3 regions of the Galactobacillus timonensis genome follow, and region 1 is predicted to be linked to each of the others. Evidence: predicted binding sites of a transcription regulator. Region 1 holds the regulator's gene; each other region holds the start of a gene.
The links. Region 1 encodes HrcA, which represses chaperone genes, less so after heat shock. Its sites were predicted from a motif close to TTTTAGCACTNNNNNNNNNNNAGTGCTAAAA; they were not measured.
Positions count from the first base shown of each region.

Region 2: the regulator HrcA is predicted to act here: its motif matches at 1,276-1,306, upstream of htpG (molecular chaperone HtpG).
Region 3: the regulator HrcA is predicted to act here: its motif matches at 1,278-1,308, upstream of C1714_RS11460 (co-chaperone GroES).

Region 1 is NZ_LT964739.1:1,747,351-1,749,676, forward strand. Features, by position in the region: gene coaD (pantetheine-phosphate adenylyltransferase) at 1-410, shown strand, start outside; gene hrcA (heat-inducible transcriptional repressor HrcA) at 555-1,580, shown strand; gene grpE (nucleotide exchange factor GrpE) at 1,581-2,231, shown strand; gene dnaK (molecular chaperone DnaK) at 2,247-2,326, shown strand, end outside.
Region 2 is NZ_LT964739.1:275,412-277,737, reverse strand. Features, by position in the region: gene htpG (molecular chaperone HtpG) at 1-1,263, opposite strand, end outside; gene C1714_RS01300 (glycogen/starch/alpha-glucan phosphorylase) at 1,418-2,326, opposite strand, start outside.
Region 3 is NZ_LT964740.1:213,464-215,789, reverse strand. Features, by position in the region: gene C1714_RS11470 (AraC family transcriptional regulator) at 1-486, shown strand, start outside; gene C1714_RS11465 (glycosyltransferase) at 489-1,250, shown strand; gene C1714_RS11460 (co-chaperone GroES) at 1,381-1,668, shown strand; gene groL (chaperonin GroEL) at 1,694-2,326, shown strand, end outside.

The DNA.
Region 1 (2,326 bases):
CGCTGGATGTTCTGATCATGGCCAACCCGGCCAAGAAATGCATCTTTTCCGAAGAAGAGCGCAAGGAACTGATCGAACAGAGCGTGGCAGCTCTGCCGGATGTTCATAATGTAAGGGTACATATCGGCAGCGGCCTGACGGTTGACTATGCGAAAAAACTGGGTGATCAGGTGATCGTCCGCGGCATCCGTGCCGTCAGTGACTATGAATATGAACTGATGCAGGCGACGGCCAACCAGATGCTCAATGATTCGATCGAGACTCTGTTCTTCATTGCGCGGCCGACCTATTCGTTTCTTTCGTCTTCGGTAGTGCGCGAGGTTGCGGCCAACGGCGGCAGTATCCGGGGCATGGTTCCGGGCCCGATCCGGGAAAGAGTGCTTGCCAAGCTGACGGGAAATCGTCGCTGAAATATTGAATATAATGGCTAAAAACGGCTTCGGAATGCGGTTTTCCGGAGCTTTTTATTTTTAGCACTTAGCTGTTGACAGTGCTAAACCACAGTGCTATAGTTTTAGCAGTCAGGAAGGCGGAATGCTAAGAGAGGTGAAGAAATGCTGACACCAAGACGCATTGAAATCTTTAAGGCAATTGTAGATGAATATATCCGCACCGCTGAACCTGTCGGCTCTTCCACATTGCGTCAGAAGTACAAGCTGCCGTATTCTTCGGCAACGATCCGCAATGATATGCAGGTTCTGGAGGAGATGGGGTATCTCGAAAAGACGCATACCTCTTCGGGCCGTATTCCCAGTACACAGGGCTACAAGTTCTACGTGGAAAATCTTCTTGAAGATTCCAACGTCGACAAGAAGATGCAGATGGCAATCCATGATGCCTTCGATGTTTCGAACATGAACGTTGAAGACGCGGTGCGCCACAGCTGCCAGATTCTGTCTGAAATGACAAACCTGACGACCGGGGCCATCGGACCGGATTCCAGTACGCAGCGTCTGGAACACGTAAAGATCTTTCCGATCGATGCGCGTAATGCTGTGGCGGTGTTCATTACGAATACGGGTCACACGGAGACCAAGAACTTCCGCTTCGATGAAGACATTCCGATGGAGGACATCGAAAGCTGCATGGATATATTCAACCAGCGGCTGAAAGATGTTCCGGTCACCGAACTGCCGGAAAAGATGGAAGAGATCAGGCCGGAACTGAGTCAGATCGTTCAGAAACATGATGTTCTGTTCATGGCGTTCGTTAAGGCATTTATCAAGTTTGCCAGTGAGAATGTGTATTTCTCGGGCAAGGACAAGATGCTCTATCAGCCGGAGTTCGAGGACATCAACAAGCTGAAGAAGCTGATGAGCGTTCTGGATGATCCAAGCTCCTGGCGCCAGCTGGGAACGGGTTCCACTTCTACGAGTGTCACGATCCCCAACGGTGCACAGCTGACCTGGGTCGATGATGTGGCGGTTGTCCGCAGCACCTTCCGGATCAACAAGGGAGAGACCGGACAGCTGATGGTTGTCGGGCCGAGCCGCATGAACTATGACCGCATTGTTGCAATGCTCGAATATGTATCACGGCTGATTGAAAAGATGTACAACAACGGAGGCAGTGAGAAGTAAATGGCAGAAGAAGAAAAGAAGACGGCGGCTGAAGCGGCCCAGCATATCAAGGAAAACGCGGAGCCTGCAGAAAAGGCTTCGGAACCGAAGGAAAAGGTCGAAGAGAAAAAAGAATCCAGGGAAGAAAAGAAGGAAGAGAAGAAGGAAAAGGCGCCCGAGGAACATAAGCCTGATCCCAGGGATGCAGAGATCAAGACGCTGCAGACGCAGGTCAAGGATCTGAATGATCAGGTGGCAAAACTCAAGAATGCCTATGCGATGGCATATGCGGATACAGAAAATACGCGGAAGCGGCTGAACAATGAATTTGATCAGCATATGAAGTATCACATTCAGGAGTTTGCCAAGGAAGTTCTTCCGGTCATCGACAACTGTCAGCGGGCGCTGGCGGTGAAGCCGAAGGATACGGAAGATGAGAATTATCGCAAGGCATTTGAAATGGTGCTGAATTCACTTCTCAGCGCCCTCAAGAAAGAGGGCGTGGAGCCCATTGACTGCAAAGGAAAGGATTTTGATCCCAACTGGATGCAGGCAGTGATGAGCGAGCACGTCGACGGCGTTAAGACCGGCCAGGTGCTGGAAGTATTTCAGGATGGATACAAATTGAAAGACCGGCTGCTGCGGGCGGCGATGGTCAAGGTCAGTGAGTGACCGGGAGGATAAATTATGAGCAAGATTATCGGTATCGATTTGGGAACGACCAACAGCTGCGTAGCTGTTATGGAAGGTTCGACTCCGAAGGTAAT
Region 2 (2,326 bases), 1.5 Mb from region 1:
GAGGGTGACATACTTGTCTTCCTTGCTGGAACGGTACAGCAGGAGGTCCTGGAGCTTTTCCTTGTCGGCGCCGAAGGACTTGTAGATGCTGTACTTCAGATTGAGGCCGAAGTTGTCGAAGAACTTTTCGTAGTCTTCGCGTTCATCCTTGAGCATGTCGCTGAGGAAGGACGTAATCTTCTTGTCGAGGGATTTGGCAAGAGCCTTGACCTGGCTGTCCTGCTGGAGTATTTCACGGGAAATATTGAGGCTCAGATCTTCAGAGTCGACGATGCCGGTCATGAAGCGGTAGCATTCGGGGATCAGATCTTTTGCCTTGTCCATGATGAAGACGCCCTTGGAATACAGCTGCAGACCCGGCTGGTAGTCGGCGTTGTAGAAGTCAAACGGAGCCTTCGACGGCAGAAACAGCATCGCTGTATAGGAGATGTTTCCTTCGACGTTGAAGTGGAGCACCTTCTGCGGATCCTGCCAGTCGTTGAACTTTGCCTTGTAGAATTCGTTGTACTCTTCGGGCTTGATGTCCTTCCTGTTTTTCTTCCAAAGAGGAATCATGGAGTTGAGTGTTTCCTCTTCCTGGGTTTCAATGGTCTTCTTGTCGTCGGTCGGATCCGGGACGGACTTGGTGACCATCATCTTGATCGGATAGCGGACATAGTCGCTGTACTTCTTGACGAGTTCGCGGATCTTGTATTCTTCAAGATAATCAGAGTACTTTACATCGTCGGTATCATCCTTGAGATCGAGGGTGATGCGGGTTCCGGGTTCGGCTTTGACGCATTCGGTGATAGTGTAGCCGTCGTCACCTTCCGACTCCCAGCGGTAGGCGGTGTCGCTGTTGACGGAACGGGATTCGACCGTAACCTTCTTTGCGACCATGAAGGCGCTGTAGAAGCCGACACCAAACTGGCCGATGATGTCGACATTGGAGTCGGTGGACTTGTCGAGCTGTTCCTTGAAGTCGGCGGAGCCGCTCTTGGCAATAGTGCCGAGGTTCTTTTCGAGTTCGTCCTTGTCCATGCCGATGCCGCTGTCTTCAATGACGAGCTGGCGCGCGTCCTTATTGCGTTCAATTCTGATCCAGAGATCGTCTTTGTTGATGCGTTTGGAATCGTCGGTCAGGGAGAGATACCAGCGCTTGTCGAGGGCGTCGGACGCATTGGAAATGAGTTCGCGCAGGAAGATTTCCTTATTTGTGTAGATGGAGTTGACCATCAGATTGAGCAGTCGTTTGGATTCTGCTTTAAATTGTTTCTTTGCCATATTGCCTCCTGAAGTTAGCACTCACATAACGTGACTGCTAAGTACTATAGCACGCTGCTATTCCATGTTCAAGACCGTCAGAAACCGACGAAATGCCGGTTCTGTATGCGAAGGTACAGAAAAGGCACATCATGCGCTGATGTGCCTGTGAAGATTACTTGAGATGCCAGATGTCGCGGTTATACTCGGCGATACTGCGGTCGGAGGAGAAGAAGCCTGCCTTTGCCGTGTTGACGAGGCTCATGCGCTTCCAGCGCTCCTGATCGGAGTAGTCATAGATCATGGTTTCCTTGACGTTGCAGTAGGACTCAAGATCGAGCAGTGTCATGAACCAGTCCTTATGGATCAGGTTGTCCTTCAGATCGCCCAGCAGCTTCGCATCGCCGATGGCGAGCATTTCGGGGCTGGTGATGAAGTCGATGCAGCGGCGGATCGATTCGTGATACTTGTAGTAATCCTCGGCGTGATAGCCGTTTGTGTTGTAGAGGTTGATGACCTCGTCACTGGAGCGGCCGAAGATATAGATGTTGCCATCGCCGACGAGGTTCTTGATCTCGACGTTGGCGCCATCCATTGTGCCAAGGGTGATTGCGCCGTTGAGCATGAACTTCATGTTGCTGGTGCCGCTGGCTTCCTTGGAGGCGAGCGAAATCTGCTCCGAGATGTCGGCAGCCGGGATGATCTTCTCAGCCTTGGCGACATTGTAGTTCTTGAGCATGACGACCTTGAGATACTTCGATACCTGCGGATCGTTGTTGATCAGCTCCTGAAGGCAGAGAATCAGATGGATGACTGCCTGTGCCTGATAGTAGGCAGGTGCAGCCTTGCCGCCGAAGATGACGGTGACCGGATGCGGGAAGGTGACGCCGCTCTTGATCCGGAAGTATTCATAGATGACCCAGAGGGCATTCATCTGCTGACGCTTGTATTCGTGGAAACGCTTGACCTGAACATCGAAGACAGAGTCAGGATCGACTTCGACGCCTTCCTTGTCGAGAATAAACTGGGCTGCGCGCTCCTTGTTGTTATGCTTGATTTCGGCGAAGGCGTTGAGAACGTTCTC
Region 3 (2,326 bases), on a different contig from region 1:
GAGCCTGAGAAATTTCTGAATGTATTGAACGATATCTATGTGACGGCCCAGGGCACTTCCTATATCCGCGATGTGGAACTGAATGAGGAACTCAGCCGGCTGATCACGGAGCTGATGCGCTACAGCTGGAATCCGGAAGATCAGAAAACGGTGCATAAAAAACTGGATCTGAATCGTCTGCGCGAATATCTGGATGCGCATTATACCGAGGAGATCCGCATTGATGATCTTGCGGCAAAGCATTTTGTAAATGCTTCGTACATGGAGCATTTATTCAAAGATGAAACCGGCATGACGATTACCGGATATCTGGCCAATCTGCGCATTACTACCGCCAAGAAATATCTGCGGTTTACGGATTGGAGCATTTCGAAAATCGCTCTTGCCTGCGGATACCGTGAGGCCAATTATTTTATCCGCAGCTTCCGAAAGGCGGAGGATATGACGCCGGGTGAGTTTCGCAGGCTGTGGCGGGGAGAACAATAAAGATGACAGAAGTTTACCATCCACTGGTCAGTATCATCATGACGACATATAACTGCGCCGATACGATCGATCGCACGCTGGCGGCCGTCGAGATGCAGGATTATGATTCGCTTGAAATTGTTATCAAAGACGGTGGATCCAAAGACGGCACTTGGCAGAAGCTGCAGGCGTTCCAGAATTCGAGCACACACAGGGTAATAGTCCGCCAGTCGGGGGATCAGGGCATTTATGATGCGATGAATCAGGGGTTTGCACTTTCACATGGCGATGTGCTTGCCTTCTGCAGCGATCTTCTGACCTATCCACAGGTGGTGAGTGATATGGTGCATGCCATTGCAGAAGGCGGGCCATCCTGTGTCGGGGCCCATGCGGATCTGGTGTATGCGCAGGGCGATGAAGTGAAGCGCTATTGGCATATGGGCCGGGGCAGAATTGAACAGGGATGGATGCCCGGCCATCCGACGCTGTATTTGAAGCGGCAGATTTATGAGACGTACGGTCTTTATGATGCCAACTACCGGATTGCGGCGGACTATGAGTTCATGATCCGTTTTCTGAAGGATCATCCGGATGATCTTGCCTATGTGCCGAAGGTCATTGTGAGCATGTATTACGGGGGAACCAGTACGGCATCCGCATCCAGCTACTGGAAGTCGCTGCAGGAGGCGACGCGGGCGCTGAAGCACAACGGCATTCCGCATCCCTGGCTGGTCAACGCTCGAAGAACGATCCGCCTGGTCCGCCAGATGCATGTTCGGCCCTGATCTGCTGTGAAAATTCGGTTGAAAAAGTTTTAGCACTCATATTGACATAGTGCTAAGAGGTGGATACTATAGGGGTTGTTGGTTAGCACTCGAATAGTTCAAGTGCTGATACATGGAGGTGTGAATAGGTATGTTAAAGCCGTTACATGATTATGTTGTTCTGGAAAAAGTAAAAGAGGAAGTCAAGACAGAGTCGGGCATCATTCTGACGACCAAGGAAGCCAAGGATGAGCCGTCCCTGGGCAAAGTAGTCGCTGTCGGTCCGGGCAAGACGGAAGATGGAAAGCTGATTTCGATCGAGCTCAAGAAGGGCGAGAAGGTTATTTACAAGAAGTATTCGGGAACGGATGTTACCTATAAGAAGGAAGATTATCTTCTGATTTCGGCCGATGATATTCTGGCCGTTGTCGAAGACTGAGAATTGAGAGGAGATCAATAAGAGTATGGCAAAGGATATTCAGTACGGAAAAGATGCCCGCGTCAAGATGCTGGCTGGCGTTAACAAGCTGGCGGATGCGGTAAAGGTTACGCTTGGTCCGAAGGGCCGCAACGTTGTTCTGGAGAAGAGCTATGGTTCACCGCTGATCACCAATGACGGTGTCACAATTGCGAAGGAAATCGAGCTCAAGGACAAGTATGAGAACATGGGCGCTAAGCTTGTCTATGAAGTTGCCAACAACACCAACGAGAAGGCTGGTGATGGCACGACAACGGCTACACTGCTGGCGCAGGCAATGATTACCAATGGCCTGAAGGCTGTTGATAAGGGTTCGAACCCTGTTCTGATGCGGGAAGGCATGGAGAAGGCTGCCCAGGCTGTTGCGGATGAGCTGCTGAAGAACTCCAAGAAGGTTTCGACTTCTGCTGATATCAAGAACATTGCGACGATTTCTTCCGGCAGTGAAGAGATTGGGTCCATCATCGCTGAGGCAATGGAGAAGGTTGGCCGCGATGGTGTCATCAATGTCGATGAGTCCAAGTCCTTCGAGACAGAGCTTGAAGTGACGGAAGGTCTGCAGTATGACAAGGGCTTTGTTTCTCCGTACATGGTTTCCGATCATGAGAAGAACGAAGTT